DNA from 2 places in the Gilliamella sp. B3023 genome. Region 1 is predicted to be linked to the other one. Evidence: riboswitches for the same ligand, from Rfam matches in the RefSeq annotation. Region 1 holds a riboswitch; the other holds the start of a gene.
What was found. Region 1 has a riboswitch for thiamine pyrophosphate ahead of thiB (thiamine ABC transporter substrate binding subunit). Riboswitches for the same ligand answer to the same signal wherever they lie in the genome.

Region 2: another riboswitch for thiamine pyrophosphate. It lies ahead of thiM (hydroxyethylthiazole kinase); the one in region 1 lies ahead of thiB (thiamine ABC transporter substrate binding subunit).

Annotation. Positions count from the first base shown of each region.
Region 1 is NZ_JAFNNH010000030.1:59-6,747, forward strand. Features, by position in the region: gene thiQ (thiamine ABC transporter ATP-binding protein ThiQ) at 199-927, opposite strand; gene thiP (thiamine/thiamine pyrophosphate ABC transporter permease) at 905-2,485, opposite strand; gene thiB (thiamine ABC transporter substrate binding subunit) at 2,499-3,497, opposite strand; TPP riboswitch at 3,538-3,646, opposite strand; gene argS (arginine--tRNA ligase) at 4,163-5,896, shown strand; partial or broken gene J3U16_RS11745 (hypothetical protein) at 6,307-6,689, opposite strand, start outside.
Region 2 is NZ_JAFNNH010000003.1:152,875-160,741, forward strand. Features, by position in the region: partial or broken gene J3U16_RS03095 (tRNA uridine-5-carboxymethylaminomethyl(34) synthesis GTPase MnmE) at 1-135, shown strand, start outside; gene J3U16_RS03100 (MFS transporter) at 225-1,649, opposite strand; gene J3U16_RS03105 (M20 aminoacylase family protein) at 1,665-2,837, opposite strand; gene J3U16_RS03110 (heavy-metal-associated domain-containing protein) at 3,267-3,473, shown strand; gene thiD (bifunctional hydroxymethylpyrimidine kinase/phosphomethylpyrimidine kinase) at 3,670-4,482, opposite strand; gene thiE (thiamine phosphate synthase) at 4,494-5,135, opposite strand; gene thiM (hydroxyethylthiazole kinase) at 5,135-5,920, opposite strand; TPP riboswitch at 5,973-6,074, opposite strand; gene trkA (Trk system potassium transporter TrkA) at 6,129-7,490, opposite strand; gene trpS (tryptophan--tRNA ligase) at 7,605-7,867, opposite strand, start outside.

The DNA.
Region 1 (6,689 bases):
TGTAAATAGGATCTAAAAAGGATCTAACCAATATTTGATTAACTTATGTTTTAATTGAAGATATTGCAATTACAAATCTTTTAAATTATAGCGATTGATCCTCAAAAATTTTATTTTAGGGCTTTGAATTAGAAATTTAGTGATTTGGATCATTTAATAATTTTTAAATGAAATTTAACACCCCAAAAACCCCGTTCCTCAACTTTTTTTTACGGAGGATTCTAATTCTGAATAATAACTTATCCCTAACAATTTAGCTATCTCTTGATTTTCAGCTAGCTGTTTTGGTTCTGCATTAAATATGACGTTTCCATTTTCAATAACCACACAGCGGGAAAAATGGCTAAGTGACTCATCCAGATAATGCGATACCATCATTAAGGTCAGATTAAATTCACTACAAACCTGATTAACCAATGCCAACATTTCAAAGCGCAGAGCTTGGTCAAGAGCAGAAAATGGCTCATCTAATAATAATATAGGACGATGTTGTATAAGACAGCGAGCCAGTGCCACGCGTTGCCGTTGGCCACCCGATAGCTGTTCGGGATAGCGATGGTTAAAGCCTTCCAGCCCGACACGAACCAGAATATCATTAATAGTCATTTGTTCAGCGCGACTCAGTTTTAATGTCGGCTTAATGCCTAAAGCAATATTTTGTTCAACCGTTAGATGGCTAAATAAGTTATTTTGTTGAAATAGCATCGATACCGGGCGTTTACCGGGTAACGTTGTTGTGACATTTTGGTTATTTAAGATGATTTGCCCTGATTTAGGAAAGATGAACCCCGCAATCAAGCTAAGTAATGTACTTTTGCCCGCGCCACTTGGACCGACAATAACAACCCGCTCTTTAGCAGCAATATTTAGCATAAAGTGCATGTTGAAGTTGTCATATTGATATTCAATTTTTTGAAGTTCGATCATAATCCATCACAACCAATAAACTAAAGGATAAAAGTAATAATATCGCGGCTGTCACGATACTTTCTTGATAATGATAATGCGATATCTGTTGATATAAATAATAAGGTAACGTGGTCACCGACTGCCCGCCAAACAGAGCTATTACCCCAAAATCGCCCAATGACAATATGGCAGCAAGGGCAAAACTCATCAGCATAAGACTTTTTAACCCCTTGAAATCGACCAAATAAAAATGCGTTAAACCATTGATATTAAGGGTTTGGGTTAATTGCCAATAGCGTGCCGTAATATCATACATCGGCGTAGCTAAATTTTTAAGGATGAAAGGTAACGCCATTAACCCATTACAAACCATAATTAATAAGCAGATAAAAACAGTGTTATGACTAAAACCGAATAACAATAAAAACAATCCCGATGCTAATACCATGTTTGGTATAGCTAATATCAAGGAGGCAACCATCATAAGCCGATTGCTTAATTGACGTTGTTGGTTAATCAATAGTCGGCAATTGGTCCATAGCAAAAGTAACCCAAGTAACATCGCTATCATAGCCGAACCTATAGCAATAAGGATTGAATAGAGAAAGGCTTGTTGCAACATCGATGTGAGTAATGAGATTTGGAAAAAATAGAAACCTTGAAAAAGTATAGTAATCATCGGGGACAATATAAATAATCCCCCTATTACGATAATTATCATACTAATCATTTTTAACCAATTGGTTATCGGTAATTGATAGTTGGAGTGACTAAATTTAACACTCAGCTTTCTATCATTTCTATTTATTTTCTGCATCAAGCTGATAAAAACAATACAGCAAACCAACTGCACGCAAGATAGTAATGCGGCTTGTAATAGATCAAAGTCTCGCACAGCTTGATAAATAGCCACTTCCAGCGTGGTATATTTTGGACCACCACCCAATGCAAGCACTATGGCAAAACTCGAAAAACAGAGCATAAAAATAAGTGCTGCCATAGGCAATATTTGTCTACGAAGTAACGGCCATTCAAGTAATTTAAAATAGGTAAATGTTGAAAAATTAAGTTGTGCCGCTAACTGTCTTTGTTCTATAGCAACACTGTTTAATGTTTTGTAAAAGAGCACACAAGCATAAGGAAAATTCAAAAAAACATGCGCCAACAAAATACCTTGCAAGCCATAAATAGGAAATGAAAATGGGATATGCAGTACTTGGCAAATGTAAGCCAGTAAACCTTGTTGCCCATATACCGACAACAACCCTGTCACAACCACTAAAGCGGGTAAAATGAAGGTAATTGGCATTATTTTTATCAGTAACTTTTTACCTTTAAAATCAATAAAGGAGAGCGCCTTAGCCATTAATATTGCTGATGCCAGCGAAAGTATTGTCGATAACAAAGCTTGATAAAAAGTGATCCAAACAATATGAAGCACATAACTATCAAGATAAATCGTCAAATTTCCTGACTCTAAGGCAAATCGCCAAATAGCAATAAGCGCCGAGCTTAAGATAATGAGTATTAAGCTCGCTGCACTCATTCCGGGTAATAACGATTTAAATTTCAACATTGGCGATACGGATCTATTTACTAATTGCCGATTGCCATTCTCGAATCCAAGCTTTTTGATGTTTTTCAATCTCTGCTGGCTCAAATTCTAACGATTTATTGACCGAATTAATTTGCGCAAAGGCATTAGGTAGATCCGTTTTGATAATCGGATACATCACATTTTTCTCAGCAAATTGGTGTTGGACTTCAGGTGTCAGCAAATAACGTAAAAATTGGCGCGCTAGGTCAATTTCTTGACTGTATTTAATAATTCCGGCTACTTCAACTTGACGATAGTGCCCTTCATCAAAAATAGCTGCTTCGTAGTGATGCTCGTTTTCATTAATGATATGTGCCACTGGCGATGTACTGTAACTAAGTACAAAATCCGCTTCGCCTTTTAAAAACATACCATAAGCTTCGCTCCAACCTTTGGTGACCGTCACCGTGTTTTTAGCGATTTGTTGCCACGCTTCGGCTGCTTTATCACCATAAACTTTTTTTACCCAAAATAGTAAACCGAGTCCTGGTGTACTGGTTCTTGGATCTTGGTAGATGATTTTCCAACCGGCTTTATTTTCGACCAATTCATGTAAAGAATGAGGTGGATTTTTGACTTTGTTATTATTGTAGATAAAAGCAAAATAACCAAAATCATAAGGCATAAAACTATCATCCCACCAATTGGTGTTAAGATTGTCGGGTTTAGCGATTTGATGAGGAATAAGAATATTCGCTTGTTTGGCTTGCTCTAATAGGTTGTTATCTAACCCTAAAATAACATCCGCATTCGTTTTATCGCCTTCAAGACGAATACGATTTAAAACCGACACACCATCACCTAATGTCACAACCTCAAGTTGGCAATTGCATTGGGCTTCAAACCCTTTTTTGATAGCCTCACCGGGTCCCCATTGTGACATAAAGGAATTATAGCTATAAACCGTCAAAGTAGGCAGTTCTGCATTGGCTAATGGGTTAAAAAGTGAAAATAGAAAAATAACAGGTAGTAAAAAGTTTTTACAAAACATTTTGCCTCCAAAGAAATAGGTAAAAGACAAAAGGTTTGAGCAGATATAATAACTCAAATCCCTCCGCTGGCATTATCCAGTTCAGGTTCGACGAGTTATGTCAGTCAATCTGACACTCTCAGCCCACTAGGGCACCCCGTTGAGAACGACATTAGTTTAGAGGGTGAAGGTATAATTGTAAATAGTTACCTTCAACGGTTGCCTGCAAACTTATCTATGATTTTGGAAGAGAGTAACTGCGCTTGATCAAACTGATAGCTTTATAAAATTTCGGCTTAGCCCCATTTGTAATCGGAAAATCGATTTCTTGCTTATTTAAGGGGGGAGTGAGTTTTGCATATTCATCCAAAAAGATATTTTCACCATAATTATCATACTATTTTGTCAATTGTGAATCTGAGTTGTTGCAGATGGCCTTGAGCAAACACCAACGTTGAAAAGAGCAAAAGGATATTGATAATCAGGTAGTTAAATAAATTTCGGCACCTGTTTTCTCTTTATTTTTTTATCTATTTTATAATTAAGTTAATAAATTACATCTAAATAAAAAAATTTTGTTTATAAAAGAATCAGCTATTTACTTGTCCTTAACTAATCCCACAGTGACAATTTATCAATTTATCAGTATTATATTGGGCATTTTATTTTAATCGATTAGGTTCAGTGTGAATATTCAACAACTATTAACACAACGTGTTTCTCAAGCAATGATTATGGCGGGTGCTGATAAAAACTGCGACGCTTTAATCAAGCAATCAGCTAAAGCCCAATTTGGTGATTACCAAGCAAATGGTATCATGTCTACCGCTAAAAAATTGGGAATGCCACCACGAGCATTAGCTGAAAAAGTTTTACAACATCTTGATATTGATGATATTGCCGATAAAATCGAGATCGCCGGTCCTGGTTTTATTAATATCTTTTTAAAAGATAGTTGGATTGCTGAACAAAACGAAGTCGCGCTAAATAGTGATAAACTGAATATTACTTTACCAGCCAAACCACAAACTATTGTGGTTGATTACTCTGCACCAAACGTAGCAAAAGAGATGCACGTCGGCCATTTACGCTCAACTATTATTGGTGATGCTAGTGTCCGAGTATTAAGCTTTCTTGGTCATAATGTTATCCGAGCCAACCATGTTGGAGATTGGGGAACCCAATTTGGGATGTTAATCGCCTATCTTGAAAAAATGGAAAACGAACATGCCAATGACATGGAACTTTCAGATTTAGAATCGTTCTATCGCGCAGCAAAAAAACATTACGACGAAGACGAAGCCTTTGCCGAAAAAGCCCGTAATTATGTCGTAAAACTTCAAGGTGGTGACCAATATTGTCGTGAAATGTGGCGAAAACTGGTGGATATCACCATGACACAAAACATTGCCACATATAAACGCCTTAATGTCACCTTATCGGTTGAAGATACAATGGGCGAAAGCATCTATAACAGTATGCTACCAGGCATTGTTGCCGATCTAAAACAGAAAAAATTAGCGGTTGAAAGTGACGGTGCCATCGTCGTATTTCTAGATGAATATAAAAATAAAGAAGGCGAACCAATGGGCGTTATTATCCAAAAACGTGATGGTGGCTATCTTTATGCAACAACCGACATTGCCTGTGTAAAATATCGTTACGAAACACTTCATGCTGAACGTATTTTATATTATACCGATTCACGTCAACACCAACATCTAGAACAAGTTTGGGATATCGTACATAAAGCGAAATATGTACCAGAATCCTTAAAACTTGAACACCACATGTTTGGAATGATGTTAGGTAAAGACGGCAAGCCGTTTAAGACTCGCTCAGGTGATACCGTAAAATTAAACGACCTGCTTGACGAAGCAACAGAGCGTGCAGAAGCACTCATTAAAAGTAAAAATCCCGATCTTTCTCCAACAGAACTTGCCAAAGTGATTGATGCAGTAGCGATTGGCGCAGTGAAATATGCCGACCTATCCAAAAATCGTACCACCGATTATGTTTTTGATTGGGATAACATGTTGTCATTTGAAGGCAATACTGCACCATATCTACAATATGCCTATACACGCGTACTGTCGGTGTTTAGAAAATCAAATATCAACGAAGATAGCTTAACTGGTAATATCAATTTAGGCACGGACAAAGAGCGAACATTAGCAATTCGATTAATTCAATTTGATGAAACCGTTTCAACCGTTGCTGTAGAAGGCACACCGCATGTGCTGTGCGCCTATTTGTATGATATCGCCACTCTATTTTCTAGCTTCTATGAGCACTGCCCAATTTTGGCAGCCGAAAATGAAGACTTGAAACATAGCCGTCTAAAACTGGCATCTTTAACAGCAAAAACCCTTAAAACCGGTTTAGATATGCTTGGTATTAAAACGGTTGAAAAAATGTAACAAAACCAGCCACCGATATTGTTCAATATCGGTGGTATATCACCACTTAAAAACATCTTAAAAATTTCAGTGTTTAAAATTGAGGGGAGTTTTATAAAACCAAATTCATCCCCCAAAAATCCTCAACTTTTTGATATAAAAACACAACTAAACGCCACAGCTTAAAGCTGGATTATTCATATAAAACAATATTAAAAAGTTGGATTTAGAACCTCAAAAACCCCGCTCCTCAACTTTTTTTGTGATAAAACACCTCAAAAATAAACCCGCGGGTAATTCAAACGTCGCTAAGCCACAAAATCGCTTTTTATGGCTAAACGACGTTGACTCGTAGCTTTCTTTTAATTGCTTAATACTTTTTTCCTCACCCCCAACCCCGGCCCTAAGGATTAAGGACGAAGGAATAAGAGCTAAGGATAGACGCAAAGCCCATAGTAGTTGACGTAGCTATAATTCACTGAACCGTTGATTGGACTCACGAGAAACCTGTTATCAGAACCATAATCCGGGTCACTAGTCCAGAAATAATTGTCACTAATTTCTTTTTTGAAGCTAACACTAGAGTAATCGCCCATATTTCCCCACTCAGTGAAAAAGCCAGAACCTATATGACGCATGTAATGATTACCCGGCGAGGAAGGGGTGGCGCCAGAGATAGTAGGATATGCTATACGAACCGAGTTGGTTAAATCCTTTAGGCGAGGCATTCGATAACCAATACGATTACACCAAGATAAATGATCATGATACAAGCCCGGAATAAAATCACGGTTGACGAACCACTGCTTCAATG
Region 2 (7,867 bases), on a different contig from region 1:
ACAACATTTCATGCTGGCGAACTATTAGCAGAAGAACTTCGGCTTGCGCAAGAGTCATTGAGTGAAATCACTGGCGAATTTACCTCCAATGATCTACTAGGGCGCATATTCAGCTCATTTTGCATTGGTAAATAAGCTGAACATACTGTCGGTTAGAAATATAGGGATAGAAATAAAAAGTCATATCCCTATGAAGTGTTTTAAGAATTAAAAATTAACTTAAGCTATTTATTCTTGCCGGCATTATTTGGAACTAAAAATAAAATTGAAATAAAACATAACAGACAAAATCCGACATTAATCCATAATCCAATTGCTGCGCCAGTTGCTATACTTTGACCACTGGCAATAACTGCAGCATAAATTGATGCTGAAATGGCAACACCAAAAGCACCGCCTAATGAACTTGCCATTTTATATATTCCTGATGCAATACCAACTTTATCTTCAGGGGCGCTAGAAATTGCTGTGTCGATCGAAGGAGTCGCATAAAAACCTAAACCAAGACCAAATAAAATGTAGCCACCTAATACTGAAATAATATAAAGCATATCTGGTAAAAATGTCAGCGTCATCAATGCAATTCCGGAACCAGTAATTAACGGTCCCATTAACATTGGTTTTTTCGCACCTACCTTTTGTAAGATTTTTTCACCAACACGAATCATACATAAAACCGAAACTAAATAACCAATAGTTAATAATCCATTTTGGAAAGAGGTAAACCCTCGCCCCTGTTGGGTATAAGTGCTGGCCACAATTAACGTGCCTGCAACAGCATTTAGCATAAAGTTGGATAAGGTAGCACCACGGTAAGGGATATTTTTAAATAATGCAAAATCAATGAAAGCGCCACTCGCTTTACTTTTTTCAATAACAAAAAATAAAATCATAAAAACAAAACAAACGGTAGCCAACGATAATGTTGCTACACTAGCCCATCCAAAAGTAGAGCCTTTGGTTATCACAAGATTTAATGAAACTAACGTAATAACAAAAACAAATAGCCCTACATAATCAAATTTTGGCAGACTCGAAGGATCTTCAATTTTGGTCTCAGGAGTTCCTTTCAACAAAAGCATACCTAAGACAGCACAGATAATAGAGATTATAAAGATCCATTGCCAACCTAAATAAGTCGCTATTGCACCGCCAGCAAGCACACAAGTGCCCGAGCCGCCCCAAGATCCAATCGACCAAAAACTCAATGCACGCTGACGATCTTTGCCTTGATAATAGGTTTTCACTAATGCTAAAGTCGATGGCATAATACAGGCTGCAGATAAGCCTTGAATAATGCGTCCAAAGGTAAATAATATTTCTCCTTGGGCAAAAATCAAACAAAGACAACCAATAATACTTAAAATAAAACCAAGGTAAGTAAAACGAACTCGTCCAAAGCGATCAGCTAAACCTCCAGCAACCACAATAAAGCAGCCAGAGAAAAGTGCAGTCAAACTTACTGCTAAATTAAAAGAGGCTGGAGTGATACCAACAGTATGCTGAACAGCCGGTCCAACATTGACTATTGATTGAGCAAACAGCCAAAAAGTAATAACTCCTAATACAATACCTAATGTTAACCGGTTATAACTTTTAACTTGCTTGGTGCTAGAATTCTTTGAAGTTGACATATTTAAACCAGACATAGAAGCGATTTATCCTTATTTACTTAAATATGTTTCAGTTAATGCAACCCAATATGACGCAGCAGGAACAATACATTTATCATTAAAATCATAACCAGGATTATGAACACTACAAAATCCTTGTTCGTCTCCATTGCCGATAATCATGTAACAACCATTTGGATTGCTCTCTAACATAAAAGCAAAATCTTCACTGCCCATAAAAGGATGGCAATTATCATGAACACGATCTTTACCGACTAATTTCTGAGCAACTTCTAATGCAAATTTTGTTGCATTAGCACCATTATGTAAAACAGGGCTACCATTGATATGTTCGATTTTAACTGAGGCGCCAAAACTTTCCGCCTGCGAAGTGGCAATTTCGGTAATACGCTTGAGCAATAAAGTCCGGGTATTATTATCTAATGCTCTGACGGTTAGCTTCATCAATGCATCGCTATTGACCACATTGGGGGCTTCGCCAGATTGAATACAACCAATCGTGATAACAGCTTTCTCAAAGGGTGAAACATTGCGGGAAACAATACTTTGTAAAGCAATGCCAATATAACAAGCAACAAGCGTCGCATCAATTCCTCGCTCAGGCATGGCTCCATGAGCACCTTTCCCTTTGATGGTGATATGAATCGTATCGGATGAAGCCATAAGAGCACCGCTTTTAAAATAAAAATGGCCTTCCTTAAATCCGGGCATATTGTGAATACCGAAAATCACATCACAAGGAAATTGTTTAAATAAACCCTCATCGACCATCACTTTCCCACCATATAACAACTCTTCAGCTGGTTGAAAAATGACATGTAAAGTCCCATCAAAGTTGCGTGTTTCGGCAAGATATTTAGCTGCACATAGCAAAATAGTGGTATGCCCATCATGACCACAACCATGGAATTTACCATGGCTAACACTGCTCCAAGGTTTACCCGAAGCTTCAACAATAGGTAATGCATCCATGTCAGCTCTAATACCTATTTTCTTATTACTAGCGCCATTTTTCAAAACACCAACGATGCCAGTTTTTGCTAGACCACGATGAACCTCATAGCCCCATTCAGATAGCTTATTTGCAACTAAATCACTGGTTTTTTTCTCTTCAAAACCTAACTCAGGATGTTTATGAATCTGATGTCGAATATCAACAAATTCTTGTTCTGTTTTTCTAATCGTTTCCATAATATGCTGCATTTTAGGCTCCTAATTAACCTGAATATCGTTTATGAGAAAAAATAAAAATGGAACTATACATCTAAGTTAAAATTATATTTAAAAACAAAAACTAACTTTATTATCAAAACCACATAGATGAATAAATATACAATCTAATTTTGTATAAGTCGATTATTTCTGTTATTCAATTTTTATTCTTGAAGGATAACCTTGATTATTTTTCTTGGCACCATGGTTTATTTGAGTATAAAGGAGCAGAAACGCTCAATCATTACGATTTATTAATAACAGATATAAATCTTATAAATTTTCATTATTCTGAGGTGTTTTTTTTGTAGGCTTATTGGCGTAATATAATCACTATACTTTATATGGCAGACAAATTTATTTTAATTATAGATGTTCCAACGTTGCACTAGATGAATTATTAGATAACAAAAGGGGATAATGATGAAATTAATCGTCGATAATATGAGTTGTCAACATTGTGTTAAAACCATTACTAAAGCAATTAATGATATTGATCCTAAAGCTAAAGTGACCGTTGATTTAGCGAAGCATGAAGTTGATATAGAAGGTGGTACTATCTCACAAGAAGCTGCAATTCAAGCCGTTAATCAAGCGGGGTTTGAGTTTGTGGGTATTTCGTATTAAGGCAATACTATTTACAATTTCTCATTTTAAACGATTAAGACAATCGCTTAAATACTAGATAATACAAATATCCAATAGCCTCTATTTGACTAGATAATGCACTAAAAAAGTTTTCATATACTTCATTGGCACGGATTGTCGATGAAGTATAAAGCTGTTGAAAATAGCGTTTGCCGAAAATACCACATTTAGCTTTCTAGCCTTTTCCTGCGGTGTCCCACCATTGATAAAAATGGTGAGTAGGTCCAATTCCTTTACCAATTTTCAAATTATCTGCATTTTCAATGGCACCTTGTAGGTATTTTTTTGCTTGTTTAACGGCTTCTTCTAACTCATATTTTGGTAGTAATGCTGCAATAGCTGCCGATAATGTGCAACCTGTACCATGAGTGTTTTTAGTTTGGATACGTGGTGATGCCATTCTGATGATCTTTGTTGGCGTGATTAGATAATCCGGACTTTCTTGACTTGGCAAATGTCCCCCTTTCATTAATACTGCCTGACAGCCTAATTTGAGTAGCTCATAACCCTGTTGTTGCATTTCATCTTCGTTTTGTGCCTCATGACAATCAAGTAATGCTGCTGCTTCTGGAAGGTTAGGGGTGATGATGGTGGCGAATGGTAATAGCAATTCTCGAATAGCGGTAATGGCATCATTTCTCAATAAAGGATGCCCCCCTTTGGCTATCATTACCGTATCAAGAACAATATTGGCAATAGGATTATTGCTTAATAAATGATTAACCGTGGTTACAATCTCTTTATTCATCAGCATACCGATTTTAACGCTATCAATATGGATATCTTGATAAAGTGTGTTAAATTGAGCCTCAACAAATTCGGGTGGCACTGGGTATATGCTATTAACACCTTGTGTACTTTGTGCGGTTAAAGCAGTAATGACTGACATCCCATAAGCGCCAAGCGCTGAAAAGGCCTTTAAATCGGCCTGAATACCTGCACCGCCACTAGGATCGCTACCAGCTATAGTTAATGAAATTGTTGTCATGGTTTAGTTTCCTATCTTGCTTGTCTTATTTTTCTTATTAAATCAGATGTTGCATTAGCAATATCTCCTTGCCCGCAAATTGCGGATACAACGGCAATACCTTCAATGCCAGTTTGAATCACTTCAGTTAAATTGTTTACACCGATACCACCTATCGCAACGGCAGGGCATTGTTTTGCTTTAACAAGTTCAGTCAATTGGGCGATGCCTATTGCTTCTGCTGCATCTTTTTTGGTGGGGGTTGGATAGATAGGGCCAATACCTAGATAATCGACTAGTTGCCAAGGAACGCGCTCAAGTTGCGAATAATTAGAGACTGAAAGCCCTATCCATTTATCTTCTCCAATTAATCGTCGTGCAACTTCGACAGGTAGATCGCTTTGTCCAACATGAACACCATCGGCATCGACAGCTAAAGCTATATCAATATGATCATTAATCAATAGTGGAACTTGAGTGTCGATTAATACTTCTTTTAAAGCTTGGGCGGCTTTATACCAATTTTTACCTGAATATTCTTGTTCTGAACGTAATTGAACGGCAGTAACACCATTTTCAACTGCAAACTTAGTGGTATTAACCATACCATTTATGCCATCACAAAGTACTGGGTCAAGTACTAAATAGAGTGTTAAATCAAGTTGCTTCTTCATCAAAAATCCTTATTTGTGGTGAAAAGAGAAAGTTGGTCAATAATTGACATAGCAAAAGTACCTAGCCCTTGCTGTTTATTAGCGAGTTCACCCGCTTTTTTCATCATAAAGCAGGCTGAAGCAGTAGCCTTTAAATGATCTTCAGAACTTGCAATCAATGCAGCTACAATCGCAGATAATGAACAACCAGTACCAGTTACTTGTGTTAGCGCGATATCACCCCCAACAATGCTATAAACCTGCTCACCATCTGTGACATAATCGGTCTCACCTGTTATTGCAACAATGGTTTGATATTTCTTGGCTAATAGCATTGCCGCATCTAATGCAGAATCAGTAGAATCCAGCCCATCAGGCCCTTTTGATGATGATTGTTGACCACTTAATGCTAGAATTTCTGAAGCATTTCCTCGAATAACTGTCGGTTTAAATGTTAATAATTGCTTAGCAATTTCAGTACGATATTTCAATGCTGCTCCAACTGCGACAGGATCTAATACCCAAGGAGTTTGATTAGCTTTTGCGGCGGCTAGTAACATGCTTTTAGCGCTATGACTATTGATCGTACCAATATTAATTAACAAACCATTTGCAATGGCAACAAAGTCCTCAACTTCTTGCTCAGCTACCACCATCGCTGGTGAAGCCCCAATCGCCAAAAGAACGTTAGCGGTGTAATTTTGTACCACATCATTGGTAATACAATGGATTAAAGGTCGCTTCTGATGAACTTGCTCAATAAAAGGAATGGCATCTTGATTTGAAAATAATTTAATGACCGACATATTCTTTCCTTATCTAATAAATAATATTAAGGGAAGAATGTGTCAAAAGCGGTAATTAAGACAGAGACTTCCCTACGCTGGCATGATCCAGATCAGGTTCAACGGGTAAATTCTCAGTTTTTTGCTCTAACAAAAAACACCCCGAGTCTAAATAACAAATTTGGATAAAATTGAATCTATTATGAACTGAGTTTAAAAATTAAACAAGTTATTGTAATAATCTTTCTATATCACTAATGGCGCGTCTATCCGGTAAGAAAATTATTAAATGATCGCCATCTTCAATCATTAAATCCGTATTTACTATAATTACATCTTCACCACGAACCACGGCACCAATCGTAGCACCTGAAGGTAATTTTAAACTGTTGATATTTTTACCGACTAATTTTGAATTTTCGGCTTCACCACGAGCAACTACTTCGACAATTTCTGATTCACCTTGGCGTAATGAGACAACTTTAACTACACCTGTTTGCCTAACATGGCTTAGTAGTTCTGAAATAGTGGCATGTTGTGGTGAAATCGCGATATCAATAACACTATCGTTAATCAATTCTAAGTAGGCTTGTCGCTGGATAAGAACGATGACTTTTTTTGCCCCCATTCTTTTTGCCAGCATAGATGACATAATATTGGCTTCATCATCGCTAGTGACCGCCACAAACAGATCGGTTAACTCGACTTGCTCTTGCGATAATAATTCTTGGTCTGATGATTCACCATGTAACACGGTGGTATTAACTAACTGCTCAGCTATTAATTCAGCTTTTTCTGCATTACGTTCAATCAACTTAACTTGATAATCATTCTCTAAACGTTTAGCTAAAGCAATGGCAACGCCACCACCACCGCTAATAATAATACGTTTATAAGGTTTTTCTAGCCTTTGTAGTTCACTGGTTACTGCTTTAATGTTGAGGGGAGGGGTAATAAAATAAACCATGTCTCCAGCTTCAATTAAAGTCGAACCTATTGGACGAATAAAACGATTTTGACGATAAATAGCAACAACACGCGCTTCGACATGTGGTAAATGCTCTTTAAGTTCGGACAGTTCGCTCCCCACTAACGCACCACCGTAATAAGCGGTTACAGCAACCAAACAGACACGATTATCATAAAACGAAGCAAACTGTAGAGCACCAGGATATTGAACTAATTGGCTAATATGATTTGTAATTAAGTTTTCAGGAGCAATAATATGATCGATGTTGATACAATCTTTATTGAAGAATGGGTATCTTTCATCGTTATATTCAGGAGCACGGATTCTAGCAACTTTTTGTGGAATATTAAACATCACATGCCCAATCTGACAAGCCATCATATTTACTTCATCAGAATTGGTAACGGCAACTAACATATCGGCTGATTCCGCGCCAGCACTCTCTAATACTTGTGGGTAAGAGGATTTACCGCAAATGACTTGTAAATCAAAACGCTCTTGCAAAGATTGCAATTTATCATGATCTTCATCAACGACAGTCACATCGTTCTGCTTTTCAGTTACTAGATATTCAGCAAGTGCACTACCAGTTTGGCCTGCACCAAGAATGATAATTTTCATAATAAACCTATTATAATCAAAAGGCCTCAAGCTAACTCATTATTAGAACAATAGAGCTCATATCAATTAAAGCCGTTTGATATTGTTTAGTAATAATCGCAATCTTATTTTAGATTATACAAAACCGATTGCGTCATAAACCTTCTTCAACGTAGGCTCTGCTTTAGCGCGAGCTTTTTGTGCTCCTTCTTGCATAATTGAAAGAAGATAATTTTCATCATCTCGATATTGATGATATTTTGCTTGTAAACCGGTTAACATCTCGATAACTTGATTTGCCACCTCGGTTTTTAGATGACCATACATTTTGCCTTCAAACGCTTTTTCAAGTTCAGCAATCGGCTTACCTGTAATACCTGTCAAAATATCTAACAGAT